One region of the Shewanella sp. 10N.286.52.E4 genome, then DNA from elsewhere that is predicted to be linked to it. Evidence: predicted binding sites of a transcription regulator. Region 1 holds the regulator's gene; each other region holds the start of a gene.
The links. The regulator sigma-54, encoded in region 1, starts transcription at its own class of promoters, with help from an activator protein. The targets are predictions, from matches to a motif close to GTTGGCACGNNNNTNGNNT.
Positions count from the first base shown of each region.

Region 2: a site for sigma-54 is predicted at 1,714-1,732, ahead of flgF (flagellar basal-body rod protein FlgF). Genes of this name have one in related genera too.
Region 3: a site for sigma-54 is predicted at 1,631-1,649, ahead of AB4153_RS10020 (P-II family nitrogen regulator). Genes of this name have one in related genera too.

Region 1 is NZ_JBFRJJ010000007.1:135,337-138,553, forward strand. It holds gene lptB (LPS export ABC transporter ATP-binding protein) at 1-500, shown strand, start outside; gene AB4153_RS04505 (RNA polymerase factor sigma-54) at 682-2,166, shown strand; gene hpf (ribosome hibernation promoting factor) at 2,191-2,478, shown strand; gene ptsN (PTS IIA-like nitrogen regulatory protein PtsN) at 2,481-2,924, shown strand; gene rapZ (RNase adapter RapZ) at 2,921-3,217, shown strand, end outside.
Region 2 is NZ_JBFRJJ010000028.1:118,439-121,655, forward strand. It holds gene flgH (flagellar basal body L-ring protein FlgH) at 1-98, opposite strand, end outside; gene flgG (flagellar basal-body rod protein FlgG) at 123-911, opposite strand; gene flgF (flagellar basal-body rod protein FlgF) at 923-1,666, opposite strand; gene flgE (flagellar hook protein FlgE) at 1,903-3,217, opposite strand, start outside.
Region 3 is NZ_JBFRJJ010000019.1:72,242-75,458, reverse strand. It holds gene AB4153_RS10025 (polymer-forming cytoskeletal protein) at 1-1,216, shown strand, start outside; gene AB4153_RS10020 (P-II family nitrogen regulator) at 1,696-2,034, shown strand; gene AB4153_RS10015 (ammonium transporter) at 2,045-3,217, shown strand, end outside.

The DNA.
Region 1 (3,217 bases):
CACGCAAAGGCATTGGTTATTTACCGCAAGAAGCCAGCATTTTTCGCAAGTTAACCGTACACGATAATATTATGGCGGTGTTGCAAACCCGCAAAAGTTTAACGACTGAGCAGCGCATCGAAGAGTTAGAGCACTTATTAGAAGAGTTTAATATTACTCACATTCGCGATAGCCAAGGTATGGCATTATCGGGTGGTGAACGTCGACGTGTTGAAATCGCACGCGCATTAGCGGCAAACCCTAAGTTCATTCTGCTAGATGAGCCCTTTGCTGGTGTCGACCCTATCTCTGTGATAGATATCAAGAAAATTATTCAACAACTAAAAAATCGTGGACTTGGAGTACTCATTACCGACCATAATGTTCGTGAAACGCTTGATGTATGTGAGCGCGCGTATATTGTTAGCCACGGTGATTTAATTGCAGAAGGCACGCCTGCTGAAATCTTAGACAATCAGCAAGTCAGGTCAGTATACTTAGGTGAGCAATTCAAGCTATAGTTAGCATTCTTTAGTGCACAATATGGCATGTCGCGACCAGTATCAGTCCCACTTTTTAGTGCAATGTTCTAGACTGAACTTAAGCCAAGGTTCAGCTTAAGCCTAGAAGCAGTTTAAAAAGGTGCTAGACCCACACAATTGTTAGTCGCGATGATGAAACTCAATTAGGGATAAGCGGTAAATGAAAGCCTCACTCCAACTCAAAATGGGTCAACACCTGACTATGACCCCACAGTTGCAACAAGCCATTCGCTTATTGCAACTTTCCTCATTGGAGCTACAGCAAGAAATTCAACAAGCACTTGACTCAAATCCACTCCTTGAGCTCGAAGATGAGTTTGCTAAAGCAAAAGAACCTGTAAAAGAAAACGCCCAGCAAACCGATACTGATTTTAGTGATAACAGCCAAGTGACTGTTGAAAAAGACACCTCAACCGTAGACACCACTGAATCGTTAACCAAAGAATCCATGCCAGACGAATTACCAATGGATACCACATGGGATGAAGTTTACACAGCATCACCAAGTTCAGGTTCTGGCGCAGTGGCTCGTGATGACGATATGCCTTTTCAGGGTGAAACCACAGAAGGCTTATATGAGCATTTAGAGTGGCAAAAAAATCTCACCCCTTTTTCTGAAAACGATCTGGTAATTGCTACGGCGATTATCGATGCCGTTGATGAACGTGGTTACTTAACCCAAACAACTGAAGACATATTGCAAGCTTTAGGCCTAGAAGATATTGAACTCGATGAAGTTGAAGCTGTACTCAAACGAGTACAGCATTTTGATCCTGTAGGCGTTGCAGCAAGAGATTTAAGCGAATGCTTGATGATTCAGCTGGGCCAATACCCTAGTGAAATACCTTGTATCGATAACGTTAAGCTACTGATTGCAGAACACCTAGACTTAATTGCAGGCCGCGACTTTAGATTATTAATGCGTAAAACCAAGCTTAAAGAAGATGATTTACGCGAAGCGATTCAATTTATTCAAACGCTTAACCCACGTCCAGGGTTACAGATCACTCCTATTAAAGATGAATATGTCATTCCAGATGTGACAGTGTTTAAAAAGAGTGGCCGTTGGGTCGTTGAGTTAAATCCAGATAACATGCCAAAAATTGGTGTGAATCAGCAATATGCAGCAATGGCAAAAGGCTCAGCAAACCAATCAGACAGCCAATTTATCCGTGGTCATTTGCAAGAAGCAAAATGGTTTATCAAAAGTATTGAAAGCCGCAATGAAACCTTATTAAAAGTGGCTAATTGTATTGTGCAATTTCAACAAGGCTTTTTTGAGTTTGGCGAAGAAGCAATGAAGCCAATGGTACTTAATGACATTGCTGAAGCCGTTGAAATGCATGAATCAACCATTTCGCGTGTCACGACACAAAAGTATATGCACACCCCTAGGGGACTTTTTGAACTAAAATATTTCTTTTCAAGCCATGTGAGTACTGATGATGGCGGAGAGTGTTCTTCTACTGCAATTCGCGCATTTATTAAAAAGCTTGTTGCGGCAGAAAACCAGCAAAAGCCACTTAGCGATAGTAAAATGGCGACGCTATTGGCAGAACAAGGGATCAATGTTGCTCGGCGTACGATCGCCAAATATCGTGAAGCAATGCTCATCCCTCCCTCAAACCAACGCAAAAGCCTATAAGCCTTTGTTATTGGAGGATGATATATGCAAATTAACCTGACTGGGCACCATGTGGAAATTACTCAATCTTTACGTGAGTATGTACAAACTAAGTTTTCAAAGCTTGAACGACACTTCGAACAGATCAATAATGTTCACGTTGTGCTCAATGTTCAAAAGCTGCAACAAATTGCAGAGGCAAAATTACACCTCAAAGGAGGTGAAGTTTTTGCGGTATCACAGAACGCTGATATGTATGTTGCAATTGACGCCCTGATCGACAAATTAGATCGTCAGGTAATTAAACACAAAGAGAAGTTAATTAAACACTAACGATGGAACTTCGCACCATTCTGCAGCCGGCGTGCACTACCTGCGCCACGCCGGGCAGTAAGAAAAAAGTACTGGAACTTATCAGCGATTTAATGGCTGCCCAGTACCCAACCCTATCTTCACAGGCTATTTTTGAAAGTTTAATAGCCCGTGAAAAAATGGGTAGTACAGGTATAGGAAATGGCATTGCGATTCCTCATGGTCGATTAACTGATATCGAAGAACCGATAGCAATTTTGATCAAGTGTGAAGAAGGCATTGAGTTTGATGCTATCGACAAGAAACCCGTGGATATATTATTTGCGCTGTTAGTTCCTTCTGATCAATGCCAACAGCATTTAAGTACGCTGTCGAGTATGGCTGAAAAACTGAGCGATAAATTAATCCTTAAGCGACTTCGAAAGAGTCATGACGCTACAGAACTTTATCAGGTTATAACTGCATGAAACTTGTCATCGTATCAGGACGATCAGGCTCAGGTAAATCAGTAGCACTAAGGGTATTAGAAGATTTAGGTTATTACTGTGTTGATAACCTACCTTTACCACTTATTGGTAGTTTACTTGAACAGCTCAAAGGCAATAACGACCTTGTCGCGATTAGCGTCGACGTTCGTAATATTGAAGAGCAAGGCAAAGTGCTAGAAGAGCAGATAGCCTTACTTTCTGACGATACGACCATCATTAGTCTATTTTTAAATTCTAATGATCAAGTGCTGTTAAAGCGCTACAGTGAAACC
Region 2 (3,217 bases), on a different contig from region 1:
ACAGGCGCATAAAATGGATCGTCAGGAATGGGCTTTTTTTGGGTTGAGCTACAAGCTGATAGCACAATAACTGATGCTATGACTAGATATGTTTTCATCATCCCTCTCCTAATCATCAAACGTTATAAGTTTTGCGTTACGTAAGACATCATCTGGTCAACAGCTGAAATCACTTTAGAGTTCATCTCATAAATTCGCTGACTTTGAATAAGGTTCACTAACTCTTCAGTCACGTTTACATTCGATGTCTCAAGCGCGCCTTGACGAATCGCCCCTAAACCGTCCAATGATGCTGTGCCTTGAATAGGCGTGCCGCTTGAACCCGTTTCGGTGTAAAGGTTTTGACCCACTGGATCTAACCCTGATGGATTAATGAAATCACTCATCGCCAATTGACCAACAACCGTACTTTCTGTCGCGCCAGATAATTTAACCGAGATTTCACCTTCTGAAGATACAGTTATTGAAGTGGCATCATCAGGAATAGTAATAGAGGGTTGTAAAACATACCCTGAACCTGGAGTCACGATTTGACCATTTTCATCAAGACTGAATTGGCCGTTACGCGTGTAAGCTGCTGTGCCATCCGGCATTTCAACTTCAAAAAAACCCGGACCTTCAATCATTAAGTCCAATGAGTTGTCAGTTGTTAGCATATTGCCCTGAGTGAACATTTTCTGCGTCGCGACAACTTTGGTACCTGCACCAATGTTTAAGCCATTAGGTAACTTAGTGTTATCAGCACTAATACCACCAGCCTGATTGACGGTTTGATAGAGTAAATCTTCGAATACTGCTCGGCTCTTTTTATAGCCAACGGTACTGGCATTGGCCACATTGTTAGAAATAACAGCAATATCGGTTTGTTGGGCATCAAGGCCTGTTTTACTGATCCATAAAGCGGGATGCATAATAATTACTCCTAACTAATTCTCATTAAAGACGAGGATGCGCGATCTAGATCTTCGGCATTTTTCATCATCTTCACTTGCATTTCGTATTGACGCTGAATATCAATTAACGCCACCATTTCCGATACAGCATTAACGTTACTTCCTTCAACTGCGCCGCTCTCAACGGTTACATTAGGATCATTCGGCGCATTTAAGCCCGATGTCAGCCTAAATAAACCATCTTCGCCACGCATCATTTCTGCATTATCTGGATTGACTAATTTAATTCGCGCCACTTCTTCAATCACATCTGCGGTAGCACCCTGTGGTCTTACAGAAATAATGCCATCAGGTGATATCTGAACTTTATCGATTGGTAAAGGCAGTACAATTGGCCCAGCTTCACCCATCACTGGATTACCGCGGCCATTGGTCAGTAAACCGGTACTGTCAAAACTTAGACTCCCAGAACGGGTATAAGCCTCACCACCTTCTTTACTTTGAACCGCAATCCAACCTTGATCTTTAATTGCAATGTCTAAATCTCGCCCTGTAGTTTTAATCGGGCCAGAATTAAAGTTGTGTCCGGGACTTTCTGTCATGGCAAACACACGTGTAGGTAGACCTTCACCAAATGCTTGCATAGAGCGAGCTTGAGCAAGATCAGCTTTAAAACCATCAGTATTGGCATTAGCTAAATTATTGGCACGAACAGCCAAAGCATTCATATTCTGCTTTGCCCCACTCATGGCAACATAAAGTAATTTGTCCATTTGCTGCTCCGTCAAACTTTTTACATAACAAAAGATATATACAGAACTAGCAATCAGTGTGCCAACACATGAAAGTAGAAATAATTAAAGCTAAGCTAATGAATTTGAGATGGAATAAAACGATTACCTGGTGAGGTACTAATAAGAAGGGGGTCAATTAAAATGGCAAAGAGTTGCCGTTGCGGCAACTCTTTGAAAATCTAAACTCTATGATTAATCAAAACCTTAATCGATAACTAGCGGATTTGTAGTATTGACTGATTCAAGGTGTTATTCACCTCAAGCGTACGAGAGTTAGCTTGGAAGTTACGTTGAGCTGAGATTAAGTCAACCAATTCTGTGGTCAAATCAACGTTAGACTGCTCAAGTGCTGATGAACGAATACTACCGAACGTGCCACTATTGGCTTCACCTGCCAAGGCTGCACCAGAATCTAAGCTCGCTTTCCAAGAGGTATTACCCACTTGAGTCAAACCTTGTTCATTAGCAAAACGCACTAGTGCAACACGCGCCAGTGGCTCAGTTGAACCATTACTGTAACTTGCAGTCACTAAGCCATCAGAACCGATACCCACATTGGTTAAACGACCTACTGTTGTACCGTCTTGGGTTAACTCAGTCACTTCAAAAGGTGAAGCATATTGTGTTGGGTTATTAAAACCAAGAGTTAATTTTTGAGTACCATCAGCACCAGGACCTAGAACATTTGCGCCATTGACACCCAGCTCGACCGTTTCAACAGTTGCGGGATCTGAACCTGTGTAAGCTCCGGCATCATTAAACTTCAATACTGACCCTTTCCAACCTGATGCATTTTCAGCAAGTGCCGTACCATCTGCAATACCATCGCCGGTAGTATCTACACCGTATGAACCACCATTTGCTTGATCAATATCGACCTGCTCGCCATCAACGGCATAAAAGGCAACCCAGTTACTCTCACCGGTATAAGCACCATCTGTTGGTTTGATGAAATAGGTTGTCATAATGTGCGACTCACCTAATGAATCATAAATAGTCACTGACGTTGAGTTATTAAACGTATCTGGATCGTTTGGATCAAAGTTAGCAGGATCTAATGCTGACTCACCTACATTTAAGTTCATTTGCAAACCAACATTACTGGTTTTTACAGGGCTACCAGCAGTATCTGGAATTTTAATCGGTACAGTACTCGATAAGCTCACCGAAGTAGAGTTACCATCGGCATCAACTGGGAAACCTTGTAAGAAGTTACCCGCTGAATCTGTCATGAAACTTTCAGAGTTCACTTTAAATGCACCAGCACGTGTAAATGAGTGATCTTGCGTACCCACTTCAGATGCCGTAACAAAGAAACCACCGCCACTGATAGCCATATCAAGTGAGTTACTGGTGAATTGTAAGCTACCTTGTTGAAACTGTTGTGCCACTTGAGTCGTGGTTGCACCACCACCCACTGCAGTTTTACTGTTTGAAAAAATAGAATTAGCATAAACATCAGCAAATTCAGCACGAGACTCTTTAAAACCAATTGTATTAACGTTGGCAATGTTATTTGCTGTGGTATTG
Region 3 (3,217 bases), on a different contig from region 1:
TGTTATTCGTTCAACAGACCAAGTTAAAATTGAAGTAGGTGGCGAAATTGACGGTGAGCTTTACTGTCAAGAATTACGAGTTTGTGGTGTGTTTAAAGGTTCTTTACACTGTAACAGTCTCGTCATCGTAAGCTCTGGTGTAGTTGAAGGTGATGTTTCAAGTCATAAAATGGAAATTTATGATGGTGGTCAATTCTTAGGTGCTAGAACTAAAGGCCCTGAGCAAGGCGTTTTACCTGAATTAGCGGCAGATGAACAACCTGTTGCTTCATATAACGCTCCATTTATCGAAGAGCCAGCATACGCCTCCCCAAAGGCTGAAGCGCCTATTGCAGAGGCGCCGATAGCACAGGCTGCAAAAGTGAGTAATGTTAACGTAATGGCTGAGCCGATTACGAATGTTGCTGTTGACGCTCCTCAAGTCAAAACTGAGATTAAACCAGAAGTTAAACCTGAACCAATTTCTGATATCAGAGACAACTTGCAAGCAGACATTCAAACGAATGAGCCTGTTTTAAAAGCAGAACCTAAAGCTGCTGCGCCGCAAGATCAACGTACTGCTGCAACATCAGCACCAGTACAAAGCAATGATGCTGAAGCTGCTTCAAAGCCAAAATCTAAACTTGAAATTAAGCCTCAGCCTAATCCTCAAGCGCAATTAGCAGCTAAAGCTGCGGCAGAAAAAGCGCAAGAGAAAAAGTCAGGTTCTACTAAGTTTGTTGTTGCTGGTGTTGTGTTAGCTGCTGCAGTAGGTGCAGTAGTTATGAAGCCTGAATTAGCAGAAGAATTAATGGCTCAATTCAATCAGCCTGCATCTCAAAATGAAGCATCTGTACCAGCAGTTAAAGATGTTGTCGTTGAAGAAGTTGTAGAAGCTGAAGACGTGTCAGAGCTTGATAATGTAGTTGATGCTGAAACCGCATTGGCTCAATTAGATGAAGCTGCACAATCTGAAGCCACGTCAGAGTTTGAAGCTGGCTTAGAAGAAGCGGCTGATGATCAGGAAGCATTATTAGCTGATTTAGGTACGAGCTTAGAGGCTGATATTGCAGCAGAAGCTGATGAAGTTATTGTGGCAGCTGAAGAAGCGACAGAAACTGATGCGGTAGATAAAACTCAAGTAGACAGTTTATTAGCTGATTTATTGGCTGAAGAACGTACAGAGTCAGTAGAAGCTGTTGATACTGTTGAAGACACTTCAACAGGTAATCTGTAACCTTTACAATCAGTCATTAGATTAACAGAATTAGATTGTTATATTTGACAGAAAAGAGTGAAATACCTAACGAAGGTATTTGATAAAAGGTCCTCAATTGAGGGCCTTTTTTTGTGCCATTGGGGCCAACTATATTTATACCGTCTCATCTTTTACCCACTTATATTTATTGCTTTATTATTCTATGGGTACTTTTATTAACGCTTTTATTTGCCGCTAGTCATTCGCCTTATTCTGGCTTTTAAAACTCCCACTAAACTCGTCAATTTAACCAAGTTTTAGTAAATCCATCGCACTCAATTCTCTGCGCTAATCTTGTGCGCACTGAAATGGAGCTGCACTTTGTTGGTGCGTTTTTGTCGTTATAAATATTATTGTTTTTATCATATCCCTTTAAAAACATGTACTTATAAGTTTGGCCTAATGATTGAATTGTAATTGGAAACAAATATATAACAATCACACTTTTGGAGGTCGAGATGAAACTCGTCAGCGCTATCATCAAGCCATTTAAATTAGATGATGTCCGAGAAGCAATTGCTGGAATGGGCATTGAAGGAATGACTGTAACTGAAGTAAAAGGTTTTGGTCGTCAAAAAGGGCACACTGAACTTTATCGTGGCGCAGAATATCAAGTTGATTTTCTTCCTAAAGTGAAATTAGAAATTGCCACTAAAGCAGAAAATTTAGAAGTATTACTTGAAGCAATTACTACAGCTGCCCATACCGGCAAGATTGGTGATGGCAAAATTTTCGTAACTGATCTTGAACAGGCAGTCCGTATCCGTACGGGTGAGCTTGATAACGAAGCACTATAAGGGGGCTGAAATGGAAGAGTTAGCAGCGTTAGGAACGACAGTCACTGAGTTACGTTTCGCATTAGATACGTTTTACTTTCTAATCTCAGGTGCATTAGTTATGTGGATGGCAGCTGGTTTTGCCATGCTTGAAGCAGGTTTAGTTCGCTCAAAAAATACCACAGAAATTTTAACTAAAAACGTATGTTTATATTCAATTGCGTGTGTGATGTACCTGTTAGTCGGTTACAACATCATGTATGTCGATAATGTTGAAGCGGGTTGGTTGCCATCATTTGGTTCGCTAATTGGTTCACAAGCAGATGGTGCTGACCATGCGCTTGAGTCTGACTTCTTTTTCCAAGTGGTATTCGTAGCAACAGCTATGTCAATCGTCTCTGGCGCAGTTGCTGAACGTATGAAGCTTTGGTCTTTCCTACTTTTCTCTGTGGTACTGACAGCCGTTATTTACCCAATTGAAGGTTACTGGACTTGGGGTGGCGGTTTCTTATCTGCTGCAGGTTTCGTTGACTTCGCTGGTAGTGGTATTGTTCATATGGCGGGTGCAGCTGCAGCTATTGCCGGTGTATTACTACTAGGAGCGCGTAAAGGTAAATACGGTGCAAACGGTTCAGTAAACCCAATTCCTGGTTCGAACTTGCCAATGGCAACCTTAGGTATGTTTATTCTATGGATGGGCTGGTTTGGATTTAATGGTGGTTCTCAGTTATTGGTTTCTGATGCAGAAAATGCTTCAGCAGTCGCTAAAATCTTCGTTAACACTAACTCAGCAGCAGCATTTGGCGCAGTGTCAGCGTTAATTGTTTGTAAGATTGTTTGGGGTAAAGCAGATTTAACCATGATATTAAATGGTGCATTAGCTGGTCTTGTTGCTATTACTGCTGACCCATTATCACCATCATTATTGATGGCAGCTGTTACAGGTATTGTCGCTGGTGGTGTTGTTATCTTCTCGATTGTTGGTTTTGACCGTATCAAAATTGATGACCCAGTCGGTGCGATTTCTGTTCACGGTGTATGTGGTTTCTTAGGCTTAATGTTAGTTCCATTGTCAAATGCTGATGCAAACTTTGGTGCTCAGCTATACGGCGCAGCAGTTATCTTTGCTTGGGTATTCGCGGCTTCATTCGCAGTATGGTTTGTCCTTAAAGCGACTGTAGGTATCCGTGTAACCGAAGAAGAA